4 regions of the Metabacillus sp. Hm71 genome follow, and region 3 is predicted to be linked to each of the others. Evidence: riboswitches for the same ligand, from Rfam matches in the RefSeq annotation. Region 3 holds a riboswitch; each other region holds the start of a gene.

Evidence for each region. Region 3 has a riboswitch for S-adenosylmethionine ahead of ACSVDH_RS11120 (phosphoadenylyl-sulfate reductase). Riboswitches for the same ligand answer to the same signal wherever they lie in the genome.
Region 1: another riboswitch for S-adenosylmethionine. It lies ahead of ACSVDH_RS06485 (methionine biosynthesis PLP-dependent protein); the one in region 3 lies ahead of ACSVDH_RS11120 (phosphoadenylyl-sulfate reductase).
Region 2: another riboswitch for S-adenosylmethionine. It lies ahead of ACSVDH_RS16300 (hypothetical protein); the one in region 3 lies ahead of ACSVDH_RS11120 (phosphoadenylyl-sulfate reductase).
Region 4: another riboswitch for S-adenosylmethionine. It lies ahead of mtnW (2,3-diketo-5-methylthiopentyl-1-phosphate enolase); the one in region 3 lies ahead of ACSVDH_RS11120 (phosphoadenylyl-sulfate reductase).

Annotation. Positions count from the first base shown of each region.
Region 1 covers NZ_CM200278.1:1,298,355-1,302,570, reverse strand. Annotated here, with positions in the region: gene metC (cystathionine beta-lyase) at 281-1,465, opposite strand; gene ACSVDH_RS06485 (methionine biosynthesis PLP-dependent protein) at 1,452-2,576, opposite strand; SAM riboswitch class I at 2,936-3,075, opposite strand; gene ACSVDH_RS06480 (aldehyde dehydrogenase family protein) at 3,206-4,216, opposite strand, start outside.
Region 2 covers NZ_CM200278.1:3,322,513-3,326,728, forward strand. Annotated here, with positions in the region: gene ACSVDH_RS16280 (SRPBCC family protein) at 1-319, opposite strand, end outside; gene ACSVDH_RS16285 (nuclear transport factor 2 family protein) at 475-873, shown strand; gene ACSVDH_RS16290 (YezD family protein) at 985-1,173, opposite strand; gene ACSVDH_RS16295 (RrF2 family transcriptional regulator) at 1,157-1,606, opposite strand; SAM riboswitch class I at 1,955-2,046, shown strand; gene ACSVDH_RS16300 (hypothetical protein) at 2,059-2,394, shown strand; gene ACSVDH_RS16305 (DUF445 domain-containing protein) at 2,568-3,827, opposite strand; gene ACSVDH_RS16310 (tripartite tricarboxylate transporter substrate binding protein) at 4,034-4,216, opposite strand, start outside.
Region 3 covers NZ_CM200278.1:2,355,396-2,359,611, forward strand. Annotated here, with positions in the region: gene pyrF (orotidine-5'-phosphate decarboxylase) at 1-73, shown strand, start outside; gene pyrE (orotate phosphoribosyltransferase) at 78-710, shown strand; gene ACSVDH_RS11115 (thioredoxin family protein) at 880-1,455, shown strand; SAM riboswitch class I at 1,763-1,870, shown strand; gene ACSVDH_RS11120 (phosphoadenylyl-sulfate reductase) at 2,109-2,813, shown strand; gene cysP (sulfate permease) at 2,827-3,894, shown strand; gene sat (sulfate adenylyltransferase) at 3,936-4,216, shown strand, end outside.
Region 4 covers NZ_CM200278.1:2,111,012-2,115,227, reverse strand. Annotated here, with positions in the region: gene ACSVDH_RS09935 (methylthioribulose 1-phosphate dehydratase) at 1-74, opposite strand, end outside; gene ACSVDH_RS09930 (2-hydroxy-3-keto-5-methylthiopentenyl-1-phosphate phosphatase) at 71-733, opposite strand; gene mtnW (2,3-diketo-5-methylthiopentyl-1-phosphate enolase) at 730-1,971, opposite strand; SAM riboswitch class I at 2,175-2,283, opposite strand; gene ACSVDH_RS09920 (pyridoxal phosphate-dependent aminotransferase) at 2,367-3,542, opposite strand; gene ACSVDH_RS09915 (carbon-nitrogen family hydrolase) at 3,645-4,216, shown strand, end outside.

The DNA of each region.
Region 1 (4,216 bases), 1.1 Mb from region 3:
ATCTTAACATATGAAACAATAAAACTGTCAATTACGATAATTTTGAAAACAAGCGGTTTCTTGTCAAAAAATCAAGTAATTTAGCAGGTCAGCCTTATTAATTTTTTTTACCTCAACTCATGAAAAACACTATTTTCGTATAAACATTCTATTTTTCACCAACTCTATGTATAAATCTAGTATGATCTATTAAAGAAGTTCTTGTCTTTATTCTTGTAACATTATTTTACATTTATTTTTTGGTATCCTTCAAAAAAAAACTGACCCAAATGAGCCAGCTTTATCGAACACTTTCTTTTCTATTTATCTGTGGCAGCTTCTCGAGCGCCTCTGCAAAATCCTTGATTAAATCATCCACATTTTCCAAGCCTACGCTTAGTCTAAGCAGCCCATCTGAGATTCCGCGTTTTTCACGTTCCTCTGGAGGCATTGCCGCATGAGACATTTTCGCTGGATAGGATAGAATCGATTCTACCGCCCCTAAGCTTACAGCAAATACCGGGAGCTTAACGTTTTGAACGAGTGTTTTCACTGCTTCCCCATCTGCTAGTTTAAATGAGAGAACCGCACCGGCTCCTTCGGCTTGATATCGTTGTGTTTCATAGCCAGGGTGAAAGCTTAGTCCTGGATAGTAAACTTCTTCTACTTTCGGATGCTCACTTAAAAACTTTGCTAGTTTAAGTGCTGATTCAGAGGATTGCTTTAGGCGTACATGCAAGGTTTTTAACCCTCTTAATACAAGCCAAGCATCCTGTACACCTAACACAGCACCAAATGCATTTTGCAGCTTATATAGTCGTTCTCCTATTTCAGCATCCTTCACAACAGCAAGTCCAGCGAGTACATCACTATGGCCTGCTAAAAACTTTGTCGCACTGTGTAAAACAACATCAACACCTAATTCCAGAGGTCTTTGCAGCTCCGGTGTTAAAAAGGTGTTATCCAAAAAGGTTAGACAGCCATTCGCTTTTGCAAGATTAACAATACCGCGAATATCTGTCACCTTTAGCAATGGATTTGAAGGTGTTTCCATATAAATAACCTTTGTATTTGGACGAATTTCTGATGCAACTTGATGAAGATCTGTCATATCAACAAATGTATGCTCAATGCCGAATCTCGTTAAAACATCGGTGATAATTCGAAACGTTCCGCCATACACATCTTCGGTCACAAGGACATGGTCCCCTTGAGAAAGCAGCAGAAACGCGGTTGAAATAGCCGCCATTCCTGAAGAAAAAGCTAGTCCTCTTGTTCCGCCTTCTAATTCAGCAATTGCCTGCTCAAGCGCTTCACGAGTTGGATTGCCTGAACGTGCATAGTCATATTTTCCAAATTTATCAACATCAAATTGATGAAAGGTTGAGGAATGGTGGATCGGTACACTTACCGCTCCTGTCCCTAGGTCTACCTTTGCTTCATTGTGCAGCAGCTTTGTTTGAAACGACCACTCATGATTGCTCAACAGTTTCAGCCCCTTTCATCTGTTTAAAGCTTTGCGCTAAATCTTCCATAATATCCTCTGCGTGTTCAACACCTACTGAGAAACGTAACAGCCTATTACAGACGCCATTGGCAATTCGAATTTCCTCTGGAATATCCATATGCGTTTGTGTCGCCGGATACGTAATAAAGCTTTCGATTCCACCTAAGCTCTCTGCAAATGTAATCGTCTTAAGACTCTTTAAAAATGGATTTACCCATGCCTCATCCTGTAAACGGAATGACAACATTCCACCCTTACCTGGATATAAAACATCCCGCACATCTGGATGCTCCTCTAAAAAGCTAGCAACAGCTTTGGCATTTTGCTCATGCTGTCTCATCCGCAGCGACAAGGTCTTCATGCCGCGCATTAATAACCAGGAATCAAATGGAGATAACACGGCACCAATCGCATTTTGATGCTGGAAAAACTCTTCGCTTAATTGTTCTCCCTTTGTCACGACAAGGCCGGCCAGCACATCATTATGTCCGCCTAAATATTTGGTCGCACTATGGATGACGATGTCCGCGCCATCTAGAATTGGTGTTTGAATAACAGGTGTATAGAACGTGTTATCGACGATCACTAATAAATTGTGTTTTTTTGCTACTGCAGCAAGTGCCTTAATATCAGCTTCCTGCATTAAAGGATTTGTCGGTGTTTCGATAAATAAAGCCTTCGTTTTTTCAGAAATTAATTTTTCTGTTTCAGCCGGGTTTGTAAAGTCATCATATTGAAAGGATAAGCCATATTTTTTCCACTCTCTTTCAAATAAACGATATGTCCCGCCATACAGGTCAGAAGATACGATTAGTTCGTCACCGCTCTGAAAGAGGGCCATAATCGTTTGGATCGCAGCCATCCCTGAGCTGAAGGCAAAGCCGCGGTCACCGTGTTCTAAATCAGCGATTGCTTTTTCCACTAATAATCGTGTCGGGTTTCCAGTACGTATATAATCAAAGCCTGTAGATTCTCCAATTCCTGCATGTCGATAGGCTGTTGAAAAATAAACAGGGGGATTTACCGTACCTGTAACATTTTCACTGCGATTGCCGATTTGTGCTAATTTCGTTTCAATTCGTTGATTCATGTCTGTCACCATCCTAAGTGAGTTATTTTTCTAGATTATGATCATGAGAGGAAGCATTTTTAGACTTTTAAATAAAATAAAAAGTCTTCCCCGTTAAGAAGAAGACTGTGTATTTGGATGCGCTTCTTCTTATCTCTCAAGCATAATGCTGGTGTGGCTTGCTGGATTTAGCACCTTGGCACTCGGAAGATCTTGGTGGTTATGAAATCGTTGATTTTACATGTTGAAATTAGGAGGCTTTTAAATAGTGTTGTTTGGTTTTTTACAGCACGCAAGTGCTTGCGGCTTGCTTTGGCAAGCTTGGGGCAGATAATGAAAAATGCTTCGAACAAACAAAGGCGCTTTGTTCGAGTCATTTTCCATTATCTGCCCGTGCTGTAAAAAACAACATAGAGCCTCGCTTTAAACATAGCAAAATTAATATTCACCAGATCTTCACTCGTTTTGACCGGTTGCTGAGGCTTCATTGGGCCAGTCCCTCTGCCTCTCTTGATAAGAATGTATGAAATTTTTATCGTTTACTTTTTTTACTACTTTACATGATTCAAGTAAAGATTGCAATAATATTATTGCAATAGTTTGATATCTTCGACAATTTTTTCAATTTAGAAGGACATGAAAGAGATGCCTCACCCGAAGGAGGCATCTCTTTCATGATTTGTAGTTAATTTGATTCCGATAAATTTCATTTCTGTCATATCTTCAATGGCGTATTTAATTCCCTCTTTGCCAATACCGCTTTGCTTGACACCGCCGTACGGGTGATTATCCTGACGATATGTCGAGATTTCATTAATCCACACACCGCCCATTTCCAATTGGTCTGCAACGCGCATTGCCCGATCAATATCCCTTGTAAAAACACCTGCTTGCAAGCCATAAATCGAATCATTGGCATATCCAATGACTTCCTCCTCGCTCTCGAAAGGAATGACAGATACAATTGGGGCAAAAACTTCCTCAGCAATAATTTTCATATTTCGATCCACATTTGTCATGATCGTTGGCGCAAGTACCGTTCCGTTGCGTTCTCCGCCTGTTTCGATTTTTGCCCCTTTTTCAACCGCATCATCGATCCATTGCTTAGCCCGCTTTGCTTCTTTTTCGGTAATCATTGGGCCGATCTCTGTGTCTTCTTCCTTCGGATCACCAATTTTCAAGGCACTCGTTTGCTTTATATATTCTGACAAAAATGGCTCATAAATGCTCTTATGAACATACACTCTTTGTGCTGAGATACATACTTGTCCTGAAAAAGCGAAAGCACCTTTTACTAATTCTTTCACAGCACTTTCGATATGAGCGTCTTCAAACAAAATATTTGGCGAATTGGAGCCTAATTCCAACGTTACTTTTTTGAAGCCTGCTGACTCGCGAATTTTCCTTCCTACCGGCAAGCTTCCGGTAAAGGTAATTTTATGAACCTTTTCATGTGTGACAAGCGGTTCACCAACCTCTTCTCCTGTTCCCATTAACAGGTTTAATACTCCATCTGGAAGACCAGCCTCTTGAAATAGCTTCACGAGCTTATAGGCGGAAATAGGTGTTTTTTCAGCAGGTTTAAAAACAATTGTGTTTCCGGCTGCAATTGCTGGTGCAAGTTTATGAAGGGACAAATTTAAAGGAAAGTTAAAAGGAGT
Region 2 (4,216 bases), 970 kb from region 3:
TATGATCACCGGATGAAGCAAGTATGTATGTAAATACGAATTCTCCTTTCCCCGTTGTTCCTTTCGTGCCATCACAGCGAAGGACAATTTTATCAGGTTCTTTAAGCTCGACAACTTCAAAATGTTCAGTAGCTTCTTGTCCAAACATTCTTCTAGTTTCCAGCCACTGACTTCCCACTTGCAAAGGACCTTCATCTAATCGCTCTATTCCCACTAATCCTTGCATCCACTGCTTCGCAGAATCAAGATCAAGTAAACCATTATAGGCCATTTGTTTGGAAACTTTGAAGGATCTTTTCACTTCAAATTGAATACTCAAGGTATATTTCTCCTCCTTACATTTTTTCAAAAAGTATATCATACAACCATACTAGTTTATCCTATTATTGTTCCAGCGATTGACATAGAATTTTATTTATCATAAACGTCTATTCATTCTAATATGTAAATTTTTGAAAAGAAAGGATGATTTAAATGAATACAGAACAGTCGCCTACTTCGACAAATTCCCTCAAAGAAAAAGCAGTATCTTTTCTGCAGTTAGTAGCATCAGGAAACGTTCCGGAAGCATACGAGAGATACATAAGCCCTGATTTTCGTCACCACAATCCCTATTTCCGTGGTGATGCAGACTCTCTTATGATTGCGATGGAAGAAAATGCAGCAAAAAATCCTCACAAGATTCTTGAGGTCAAACTTGCTATTCAAGAAAAAGATACCGTTGCTGTTCACTCCCATGTCAAGCAAAATCCAGATGATCTTGGAGGAGCTGTTGTCCATATCTTTCGTTTTCTGGATAACCAAATTGTTGAATTGTGGGATATCGGTCAGCCTATTCCAAAGGATTCCCCCAATGAGAACGGTATGTTTTAAGGTACTAGCGTGAATTTTTTGCTATACAATTCTAAAAATGAAAACACGCTTCTTTTTTGTTAAATCGCAGTCAAAAAAGAGGCGTGTCTTCATTTTTTATAATCTAATAGACTAGTTAGTATTTAAATTTTTTAATCTCTCATTACTTTTCTTCATAGCAAAACGGTACTTCTCACCTTTTTCAATTTGTGTGACTTGAGAATCATGAACGGTAATTTGCACGGTCCCATATTCGATATTTTCAAGAAAACTGACGATTTTATCGATCACAGCCTGATCTATTTTAGTTTTTGAAGCCAACTAAATCATCCCCTTTAAATAAATTCAATTTGTTTAAAAGCAAATCTTCAAGAGTCGTACGGTCAAGAACATAGGCTATCGTATCCCTGACTAAAGACCAAAGCGGCTTTAATTGACATCCTGCTTCCAATGGACATGGCTCATATTTTGTAATCGATGCACAGCTCATTGGGGATAATGGTCCTTCTAATCTTCGAATCACTTCACCAATGTTAATTTGGTCTGCCTCTTTATGAAGGAAATATCCTCCCCGCGCTCCCCTTTTGCTTTTTACGAAATCCAATTTTTTTAATTGAAGTAATATTTGCTCTAAATAGTTGATCGTAACAAGGGTCTTATCTGAGATTTCCTGAATGGTCATGACCTGCCCTTGTTGTTGACCTAAAACCAATAAAGCCCTTAATGCGTACTCTCCTTTACTAGAAACCTTCATTTTCTCCTCCTATAAAGTTGAGTGATTTAGTCAACTTTTATCCGTTCATTATTTGTTGAGCAAAATAGTCGACATTAATTTATGATTCAATGAATAGTAATACTGCCTCTGTTAATTCCGACATTACCTATTGGTTATATTTGTTTTATTTATCATATGATGAAAGTTTAGAAAAATCAACCATTTTATTGAATTTTCATATCATTGATCTCACATCAGTCATACATGATCTTGTTCTAATACGGGTTTTTATAATAACTGTTGTATGCCTTTTAATAAAGAAAGCAACCTCAAACAAATCAATTGACAATTCCAATTAATCCGATTATTATAATGAGAAATAAAATCATCTTATCAAGAGAGGTGGAGGAACTGGTCCTGCGAAACCTCAGCAACCACAGTGTTTTTTTCTGTAAGGTGCTAATTCCAGCAGATAAGAAAGGAGAATGTTTATGAGCATTCATGAAATGCAGCTAGAGGTAAATGATTATTTAGATTTGTATCTTTTTGCAGGTCAGATAGGGGATCCTTTGTGGCAGGAAGAAATAATTGAAAAGCTAAAAACCATCCAAACTAAAAAAAAACTAAATCAATCAATATTGCTAAACAAATTTTTAAAAAGATATAAGGAATTAAATGAAGAAATTCTTTTTATTTATCATCAAAACAAACATCCATCTTGCCATCTTTACTTAGATGGCAAATTACGAAAACTCAAGCGACAGCGTCTGATAGTAGAACGCCAAATTCGGTGGATTCAGTCTTCATCATGGTCGAATTATTCTTAGGTTCATAATGATTTTGATTTTTTATGTGGAATACATTTTAGTAAAATTGAAAAAGGCGTGTAAACGGTAAAAGTTATACATGCCATTTTTTCTTTTATAAACTAAACTTAAATTTATTTTCATTAAAAACAAAAGGACACAGTATGGAACGATACTCTTAAATACGAGTAAACCTATGATACTAAACTAAACAAAGCTTGTACTCCTGTAAGGAGAATCCCTATGATAAAACCACAAACTGCCCCATTAACACGAATCCATTGAAGATCTTTTCCTATATGATTTTCCATCATATCGATCAGTGTTTCAGTGTCTAATTTATCCAAATTCTCCTGTACCAGATTGCCGATTTGTGAATGATTATTTTCAATGAAAACAGTTATTTGTTTTTGGATCCAGTGATCAATATCTTTGTTATTCTCCTGAATAATGGATAGTAAACGATTCTTCAATGGAATAAGATAGGTATCAATAAAATCTTCGTCATCTACGAAATCTAATACTTTTTGTTGTATTTTCCGCAGACTTTCCGTTATCGTTTGATCAGGCTGCCATTTCGCTAGAAGCTGATTTTTCCATTTCTCAGCTCCCTCCACTAACTCCCTATTATCATTCAAACCTTGAATCTCTTTTCTAAAATATAAAAGTAAAGCTTCTCGATTTGGCTCTCCCTCGTTTTGCAAACTCTTTACGACACTTAGTAATAGGTTCTGCACAATTTGACCCAGTTTTTCCTCACTAAGTAGACTTTGTATCGATTTTAGCGCAAACTGAAGCATTCCATCTGCTTCAATTTTGTTGATGACATTCATGGAAACGGTACCTAATCGCTGACTGGTTTGTTCTTGTCGTAACCAATGATCTGCTTTTTTTAACATGTGATCCAAAGCTTTCTTATCTATCTCTTCTTTAAGTAGCTGTGAGCTTATGACTTGAAGGACATTTCCCATTTCCATATTTGAAAGTGTCTCTATGATATGTTTTTTAATGAATGGTGTTAGCTTTTCAACTACTATGTAGCCAATCATTTTCTTGAGCAGCTTAATAAGAGCTTTTCTAAATGTATCATTTTGCAGCTGTTTTTCGATCATTGCCATTAGTTTGTCTGCAAAAGGAATGTTTTTTACTTTTTCCTGGATGCTTTCCTTAGAAAGCCAGTCATTTTTCAATATTGAAACAAGTGCATTTGACATTCTTTTACGATTCTTTGGCAGTAAAGCGGTATGGGGGATTGGTAATCCAAGCGGATGGCGAAACAGAGCAGTAACAGCAAACCAATCAGCTAAACCGCCAACAAGCCCCGCTTCAAAACCTCCATGTAATAAATCAATCCAAAGTGACCCATCAAATGGGATGGTTGCTATATAACCTACTCCCATAATCATTAATGAATATCTAGCAATTTTTTTTGATTCTTTTGTTTTTGGTGACATCCTATTCCCTCATTTTTAAATGATTTCCACATTTACTATACCTAATTACTTAACAAATTTCATCATAGTTCGTTAAAATGTCTTTTTAAGTGAAGGAAATGGACAACATATTTCATTTATGACAACCAACAATTAAAAATGGGTATTTTTCCTTTTAAATAGAAAAATAGCGTGTGTCAATTCACACGCCATCAATTTAGAAAATATTATTTCCTGATCCCTGTTTCTTCCGCAATTTTTGTATATCGATCTGTTTCTTCTTTTACATCTTTTGTGAACTCATCAGAATTTAAATAGGAAGGTGACAGCTTTATTTTTTCCAATTGCTTGATAAACTGCTGGTCATTTTCCATTTTTTGAACGGTTTGATCCCACTTTTCTACGATTTC
Region 3 (4,216 bases):
TGGAAGAAGTATAACAAAGCAGCCTAATCCATATGAAGCTTATTTGAACGTTAAAAAATTATGGGAGGAATAGGATAATGAAACAAACAATTGCAAAACAATTATTAGAAATCAAGGCGGTCTTTCTCCAGCCAAACGATCCATTTACATGGTCAAGCGGAATGAAATCGCCTATTTACTGTGATAACCGTCTCACACTATCCTTTCCTGAAATTCGTAAACAAATAGCTGAAGGACTTACAGGATTAATTAACGAGCATTTTTCCGAGGTAGAAGTGATTGCAGGAACGGCTACTGCAGGCATTCCACATGCAGCATGGGTGAGCGATCTATTAAATCTGCCTATGTGTTATGTGCGTAGCAAGGCAAAGGGACATGGTAAAGGTAACCAAATAGAAGGACAAGTAAAGGAAAATCAAAAAGTTGTGGTTGTAGAGGATCTAATTTCAACTGGGGGAAGTGCAATTACTGCAGTTGAAGCGCTGCGTGCTGCCGGCTGTGAAGTACTTGGCATTGTATCCATCTTTACTTATGGTCTCTCTGTTGGTTCAGAACGCCTAGCTGAGGCAAATGTCGAAGCAAAGTCATTATGTGACTATGAAACACTAATTGAAGTGGCTGTTAAAGAAGGCTATGTTGGTGAACAAGACCTTAACAAGCTAAAAATGTGGAGAGAAAATCCTGCTTCAGAAGCTTGGTTACAAAATTAAATAGTTAAGCTGTGTTATTGGTAAGAGACTGTCTCTAAAGGCTAGAATACCCTTTAGTTGACTAGTCTCTTTTTTTGCAAAGTAATAACAAGCTTATTGCTGGCTTCTATAATCGAAATTTGATAGCTTTATTTTTAAGAAATAAATAATAACTAATGGGGTGGAAAAAGTGAGCATAAATTTACATGACTGGTTTTCAAAGGGGATTACTTTTGAACGATATTCGAATCAGATGACAATTAATAAAGAAGAAATGCTTTCTATCTATGATCGTTTTACGTTAAATGAAGACGATCTTGCTTTTTTAGAAAAGCTACAAGGAAAACAACTTAAAGTGATTGCCTTGACTGAGGATTGGTGCGGAGATGCACTTGTTAATAATCCAATCCTTATGAAAATAGCAGAAGCTTCAAATATGGAAGTACGTTTTTTACTAAGGGATCAAAATCTAGAGTTGATGGACCAATATTTAACAAATGGAACATCCAGAGCGATCCCTATCTATATATTTATTGATCAAAACGGTGAGGAAAAAGCAGTTTGGGGACCAAGAGCTCAAAAAATTCAAAAGTTGGTAGATCAAGAAAGAGGAGCATTGCCAGAAAATGATGCACCGGATTTTAAAGAAAAACAAATGGAGATGTATAGCAAATTCAGAAACGCTTATTTAAATGATGAGTCAATATGGGAGACAATCTCATACAGCATCATAACCCAACTTAAAGGAAAGGATCTCCATCATTAATATTTTAAAGAAGCAGGGTAGTTTATCAAACCCTGCTTCTTTTGGTTGGAGATAACTTTTTGAAGAACATTAAATATTCTCAGATTGGTTAAGATTCAGGCAAAAAATAGTAATGAACAAAGTACGCTTTTTTGTTTTTTGTATATATATAACCTATACTTTCATGAGTAAACAAGAGAAGTTAAATTTGTCTAAATTGTTAAGGAATTTGAGGGAATGATAAAAAAATATGAATTAATTAATCCGATGGAAAAAGTCGGGTTGACTTTTGCAAGAATTGTGTTAAAATTTTGAATCAATAGCATAGTTCTTATCAAGAGTGGTGAAGGGATCTGGCCCTGTGAAGCCCGGCAACCTGCTGTAAGAGCAAGGTGCTAATTCCAGCCAAATCTATACGAATTTGGGAGGATAAGTGTAGATCGTCCTTAAAAGTCTTCTGCTCGGGAGGCTTTTTAAAAACTAGATTTATATAGTAAGGAGAGTTCAAAGGAAAATAGCCGATGATTGGCAATACTTAATGATTGTCATAATAAAAATTTCGTGTATAATTCATACTATATTGGTTGGTCTTCGAATTTAATTCCGACTATTAATGTGTGAATAAAGGGTTTTGAAACTGAAGTATTTTAGTTACAAAGAAAGAGGTGAATAATATGCTAACTTATGAGAATTGGGTTGAAGTAAGCAACGAGAATTTTGAAGTTGACGACACCTATAAAGGTGCACTAAATGTTTTAAATTGGGCATATGACCACTATGGAGAAGAAATTATTTATGCTTGCAGTTTTGGTATTGAAGGAATTGTTTTAATCGATTTAATTTCTAAAGTAAAACCGGATGCGAAAATTGTTTTTTTAGACACAGATGTTCATTTTAAGGAAACATATGAGCTAATTGATAAGGTAAAGGAAAAGTATCCCCTGCTTAATATTGAATTAAAAAAGCCAAAGCTTACATTAGAAGAACAAGCTCAAGAATTTGGTGATAAGCTTTGGGAAACAGATCCGAATAAATGCTGCAATATCCGTAAAATTATCCCTTTAAATGAGACATTACAAGGAGCAACAGCATGGATTTCTGGTCTTAGACGTGAACAATCAGAAACAAGAAAACATGTTAATTTTATTAACAAGGATGAACGCTTCCATTCAGTAAAGGTTTGCCCGCTTATTCATTGGACGTGGAAGGATGTATGGAGATACGTTCATAAAAACGATTTAATCTATAATCCATTACATGACAGGGGATATCCAAGCATCGGTTGTTTTCATTGCACAAAGCCTGCTTTTGATGAAAATGATTTAAGATCTGGCAGATGGACTGGGCAAATGAAAACAGAATGCGGCCTCCATCAGTAGGGGGTTATAAACGATGTTAGAGATCATTGCTATCGTTATCAGCCTCTTTTTTGCAATGAACATTGGTGCAAGCGGTGCTGCTGCATCAATGGGAATTGCATATGGTTCTGGTGCGATTTTACGTCCAAGGAACGCGCTGATCCTATGTGGGATAGGTGTTATCTTGGGTGCTGTTATTGGCGGGGGAGAGGTTGTTAAAACGATAAGTTCAGGAATTATACCAACATCACTTATCACAATAAAAATTGTTGTCATCATTCTTTTTTCCGCTACCTTTTCACTGTTTTTAGCTAATATATTAGGAATCCCACTTTCTACTAGTGAGGTCACAGTTGGGGCAGTTGTTGGTGTAGGTATTGCTTATCGAGTATTATTTGTCAACAATCTGCTATGGATTGTCTTATTTTGGGTCATTATTCCAATCATTGCGTTTTTAATTGCATATATCTTTATTAAGGTGTTACATTATTTTCATTTAGAGGCTAAATATTCGTTTCAAGGGAAGATTATTACGTATCTTCTAATCATGGCAGGTTTCTTTGAAGCTTTTTCAGCTGGTATGAATAATGTAGCGAATGCAGTTGGACCATTAGTCAGTGCACAAATTCTTTCTGTTTCAAAGGGGACATTGATTGGCGGCATATTCGTTGCGCTAGGTGCACTTATTTTAGGAAAAAGAGTGCTTGAAACAAATGGAAAGAAAATTACGAGCTTTACAAAAATTGAGGGGATATTAATTTCTGGAACTGGCGCCACATTGGTAATTATTGCTTCAATTTTTGGCATGCCTGTCCCGCTAACTCAGATTACAACCTCCTCGATTTTAGGAATAGGCATCGCAAAATCGGGTACAAATGTGTTTCAGCAAAAAATTGTGAAAAACATGTTAATGGTATGGTTGATTTCGCCACTTATATCACTAACAATGTCATATTTCCTAGTGAAGTTATTTATTGAAAGTGATTTATATACAATCTTTGTGTTAGGCAGTCTCTTGCTTGCAACAATTGGTGCATTAAGCTTAATGAAAGCAAGCAAACAAGAACGTCGTACAGTGCATGAAGAAGGTGGAGGGATTTAATCCCTATAAAAGTTTCAATTATAGAATTGGAGGACATGAAAATGAGCTTACTTCCACACGGAGGAACATTAATTCAAAAACAATCTTTAGGAGCAGATGTATCGCACATCAAGAAGGAAATTGAACTTGATGCGACTTCTTTAAGTGACTTAGAGTTAATCGCGATAGGTGCATACAGCCCAATTGAAGGCTTTTTAACGCAAGAGGATTATGAATCTGTTGTTGAAAACATGAAACTAAAAAATGGGTGTGTATGGAGTATTCCAATTACGTTACCAGTTTCTGAAGAAAAAGCTGAGTCGCTTGAAATCGGTGAAGAAGT
Region 4 (4,216 bases), 240 kb from region 3:
GGAAACCAATCACGGTTAGCTAACACTCTTTTTATATCAGCAAGTTCTTCCCATCTTTGGTCCAATAGGCTCATGCTTTCACCTCCTCAAGGGAATCTAACACTTGAATCACATCATAAAAGGTTGTAAACGCTCGATGTGGCAGCTGTAAGTCTTTCGATTTTTCCAATAATAAATCCCTTGCTATCACGAGATCTGCCAGCTTTGCAGCTTGTAAATCTGTTATTGAATCGCCAATGACTATTTTGCCTTGTTCATTATCTGTTAACCTTTTAATAAGAGAAGGTTTACAGCAGCCGCAATCATTTTTACAAGTTTCATCACAGCTATACGGCCATTCAATCTGGATCATTTCCTGTGAAAAATCCGCTCTGTTACAATAAATTTGTTTCTCATCCACCAAACCGTTAAGGAGCGGATAAACAAAAAAGTCAATTCCCCCGCTTACGATGTATAGAGGAATATGGTTATCTTTCGTATATTGGACAAACTCTTCAAATCCTGAACGAATTTTTGCATGAGTTAAAATAAACTCGATAATCTCATTTTTTAATGAAGATGGCAGCAGCTTAAACATGCTGCCTACACCTTCTTTTACAGATATCCTTTGTGAAAGAACATCATCTTTAAGCTCATTCCATTCAGGAGGCGCAAATCTTTTCATGATCGCAATAATGTTATCCGTTTCCGTGATCGTTCCATCAAAATCACAGATAATTGCTTTGTTGATCATTTGCTCACCTCTTTTGCACCCCAGAGGTCAATGGCAAGATTAAGATCTGCACTTTCCGTTGCCGCTTCATGTAATGAAACCCCAGAGAGCACAGCATCAATTGCCGCACGAAATGCTTGTCCGCCTCCTATTGCTCCGTTTGGATGCCCATGAACTCCGCCGCCTGCATTAATCACTGAATCTTTACCAAAATCATGGATTAAGAGTGGTACAAGTCCCGGATGAATGCCGGCAGAAGGTACAGGGAATGACTGCTTATATGTTTCCTCATGTAAACAATTTGCAGCAATACCTAACGCTTCTTCACGATCCAATGCAACACTTCCGTACGGAGACGGAAATAAAGAAAAATCTGCTCCAGCGACACGCAAAAGTTTTCCAAGCAAAAGCGAGCTTGAAAAGCCGTAAAGACTTGAAGCTGTTGAAGCTCCGCTTACAGCTGGATGCGCCATAATTGGAATCGAAATATCAGGATCTTCAGCCAAACTTTGCAGCACATCAAGACCATAGGCAAACACATTGAATAATAACACATTCGCCCCAAGCTCAACCGCACGCATTGCTTTGTCTTTTAATTCGAATGTTTTTCCAGATAAATTGACTGCATATAATGCCTTGTGGCCTGTTTCTTCAAAGACATTTCGCAACACCTCTTTACCTGCGATTATTCTATCTTCAAAAGGTGTTAACGGATTATCAAACAAGATCTCATCGTCCTTGACTAAATCAACGCCGCCTAATACCTGCTGTTTTAGCTGCTCCTTCAAATACGTAAGGTCTCTCCCAATCACGCCTTTAAAAATACTCATCAACAGAGGTCTGTCATAGACACCAAGTAAATCGCGAATCCCAGAAACACCAAATTTAGGACCAGGAAAAGCTTTCTTGACTTCATCTGAAAATTCTAAATCTATTAACTTCACTTCTCCATCTAGTGAAAGCTTGCCAAAAACAGTCGTTAAAATGGCAGGAAGATCATGACTATAATTTAAACTAGGATAAGCAATTTTCAGCTTTCCAATCGTAACACGTTTCCCTAAATAGTGATTTGTATTTTCACAATTTTCTAGTTGCACGACTTCTAATACTCGACCTTTATGTGCTTTTAACTGTTCCTGCTCAAGCAATGGAAGATCTGTCCAGGACCCGACTGTTAAACCTAAAGCAATCCCTTCCGCTTTTTTATTTAAATCTCCTTTAGCATCATGAACAAGATAAGTAGCAATTACTTCACTCACTTAAAACCCTACTTTCTTAAAACACTTTTAGATTTTCTGAATTTTTTTATTTATCATTCTTATAGTACCACTTTTTATAAAGGCATGCTTCTTAAAACAATTCCTATTTCTTGAACAATTATGGCTGTATACAAACTAAAACAGCCTCTTCGATACTCATAGATATCGAAGAGGCTGTTACAAGCATGAATAACAAGCATATCTCCTTATCTATCAGCATAATGCTGCAAGAATTAGCACCGTGCTTAAATCCATCTTAAGTCGGTTGCCGGGCTTCATAGGGCTAGTCCCTCCACCTGCTCTTGATAAGAACGAAACGTTCATAATAATCATTAAATTTTGTGAAATTACTAAGGATTATGACAGAACATTTTCCAACTGTCAATAATGATTTTTTAAAACAGGTTTAAAGCTTTTATTCGCTCAGCAGCTTCCGCCAGTCTTTCTTCAGAAGTTAAAAGACCAATCCTTACATAGCCTTCACCATGTTCACCAAAACCGATCCCGGGCGCAACAACAACATGCGCCCTCTCTAATAAATAATCAGCGAAAGCCTCTGATGATTCAAACTGACTTGGCACTCGCAGCCAAGCAAAGAAAGAACCGGCTGGAGCCGTTACATCCCAACCAATTTCTGCCAACGCCTTTATAAAAACATTTCTTCGTGATTCATAAAGAACATTTAACTCTTCAACACATGATTGAGAGCTTAATAAAGCATGTGCAGCAGCCTCCTGGATCGCACTAAAAACACTGACATACAGATGATCCTGTAAAAGATTGAGCGCCTCGATAACAGAAGGATTTCCGACAGCAAACGCAATCCGCCACCCTGCCATATTAAAGGATTTTGAAAAAGTATAGATTTCAATTCCAACCTCTTTTGCTCCTTTTGTTTGTAAAAAGCTCATTGGCTGCTTACCGTCAAATCCTATAGCTCCATATGCAAAATCATGAACAACACAAATATCATTCTCTCCCGCAAATTTTACTGTCTCTTCGAAAAATTCCTTTGTAGCAGTAGCCCCGGTTGGATTGTTTGGATAATTTAAAAACATCAGTTTTGCTTGTTTCACCGCTTCCTTCGACAAGCTATGATAATCAGGTAAAAATTGATTTTCACTAATGAGCGGCATCATTTCCATTTTTGCTCTCGCAAGCTCAACACCTGACCAATAATCAGGATAGCCCGGGTCTGGTACAAGTACAATATCACCAGGATTTAATAAACATTGCGGAACCTCAACAAGACCTGCCTTTCCCCCGAAGAGAATTGCCACCTCTGTTTCCGGCTCGATTTCCACTCCATATTCCCGTTTATAAAAGGCTGCAACCGCCTCTTTTAGGAACAACTGCCCCCGGAAAGGCGAATATTTATGGTAAGCCGAATTTTCAACCGCTTTTTGCATCGCTTTAACAATATGATCTGGTGTGGGTTGATCGGGATTTCCTTGACCTAAATTGATCACATCATGTCCTTGTTCAACTATTTTGTTAACCTTTGCAACTAGGCTAGCAAAAAATTGCTTTGGCAATGACTTTAATAGATGTGATTGTTCATAGTTTTTCATTTTTAACACCTACTCAAAAAATTCTTGAAATTCTAGTCACAAATCATATATTGTTAGAATCAACTTGTAAAGTAAAATTTTTAAAATGAAGGTGTGATTTAAATGAAACCTATCATAACTTGCATACAATTAGATATTAAATTTGGTGATCCATCTTTTAATTATCGACAAGTAGAAGAAAAAGTGGCATCGATTATTGAAAAAGAAAAACCATCCATTATTGTTCTTCCTGAGCTTTGGACGACGGGATATGATTTAACGCGTTTAGATGAAATTGCCGATGAAAACGGCGAACAAACGAGAAAATTCATTAGTGAACTTGCGAAAAAATATCGAGTTAACATCGTTGGAGGTTCTGTAGCCAAAAAGGTGGAAGATCAAATAACAAACACGATGTACATATTCGATCATCAAGGGGAATTGGTTAACGAATATAGTAAGCTCCATTTATTTAAATTAATGGATGAACATCATTACTTAACAGCGGGAACTGAAAAAGGTTTGTTTAACATTGCTGACATACATTGTGCTGGTGTAATCTGCTATGATATTCGTTTTCCCGAATGGATTCGCGCCCATACAACAAGAGGTGCAGAAGTATTATTTGTCGTAGCAGAATGGCCGCTGCTGCGACTCCATCACTGGAGAACACTGCTATTAAGCCGTGCAATTGA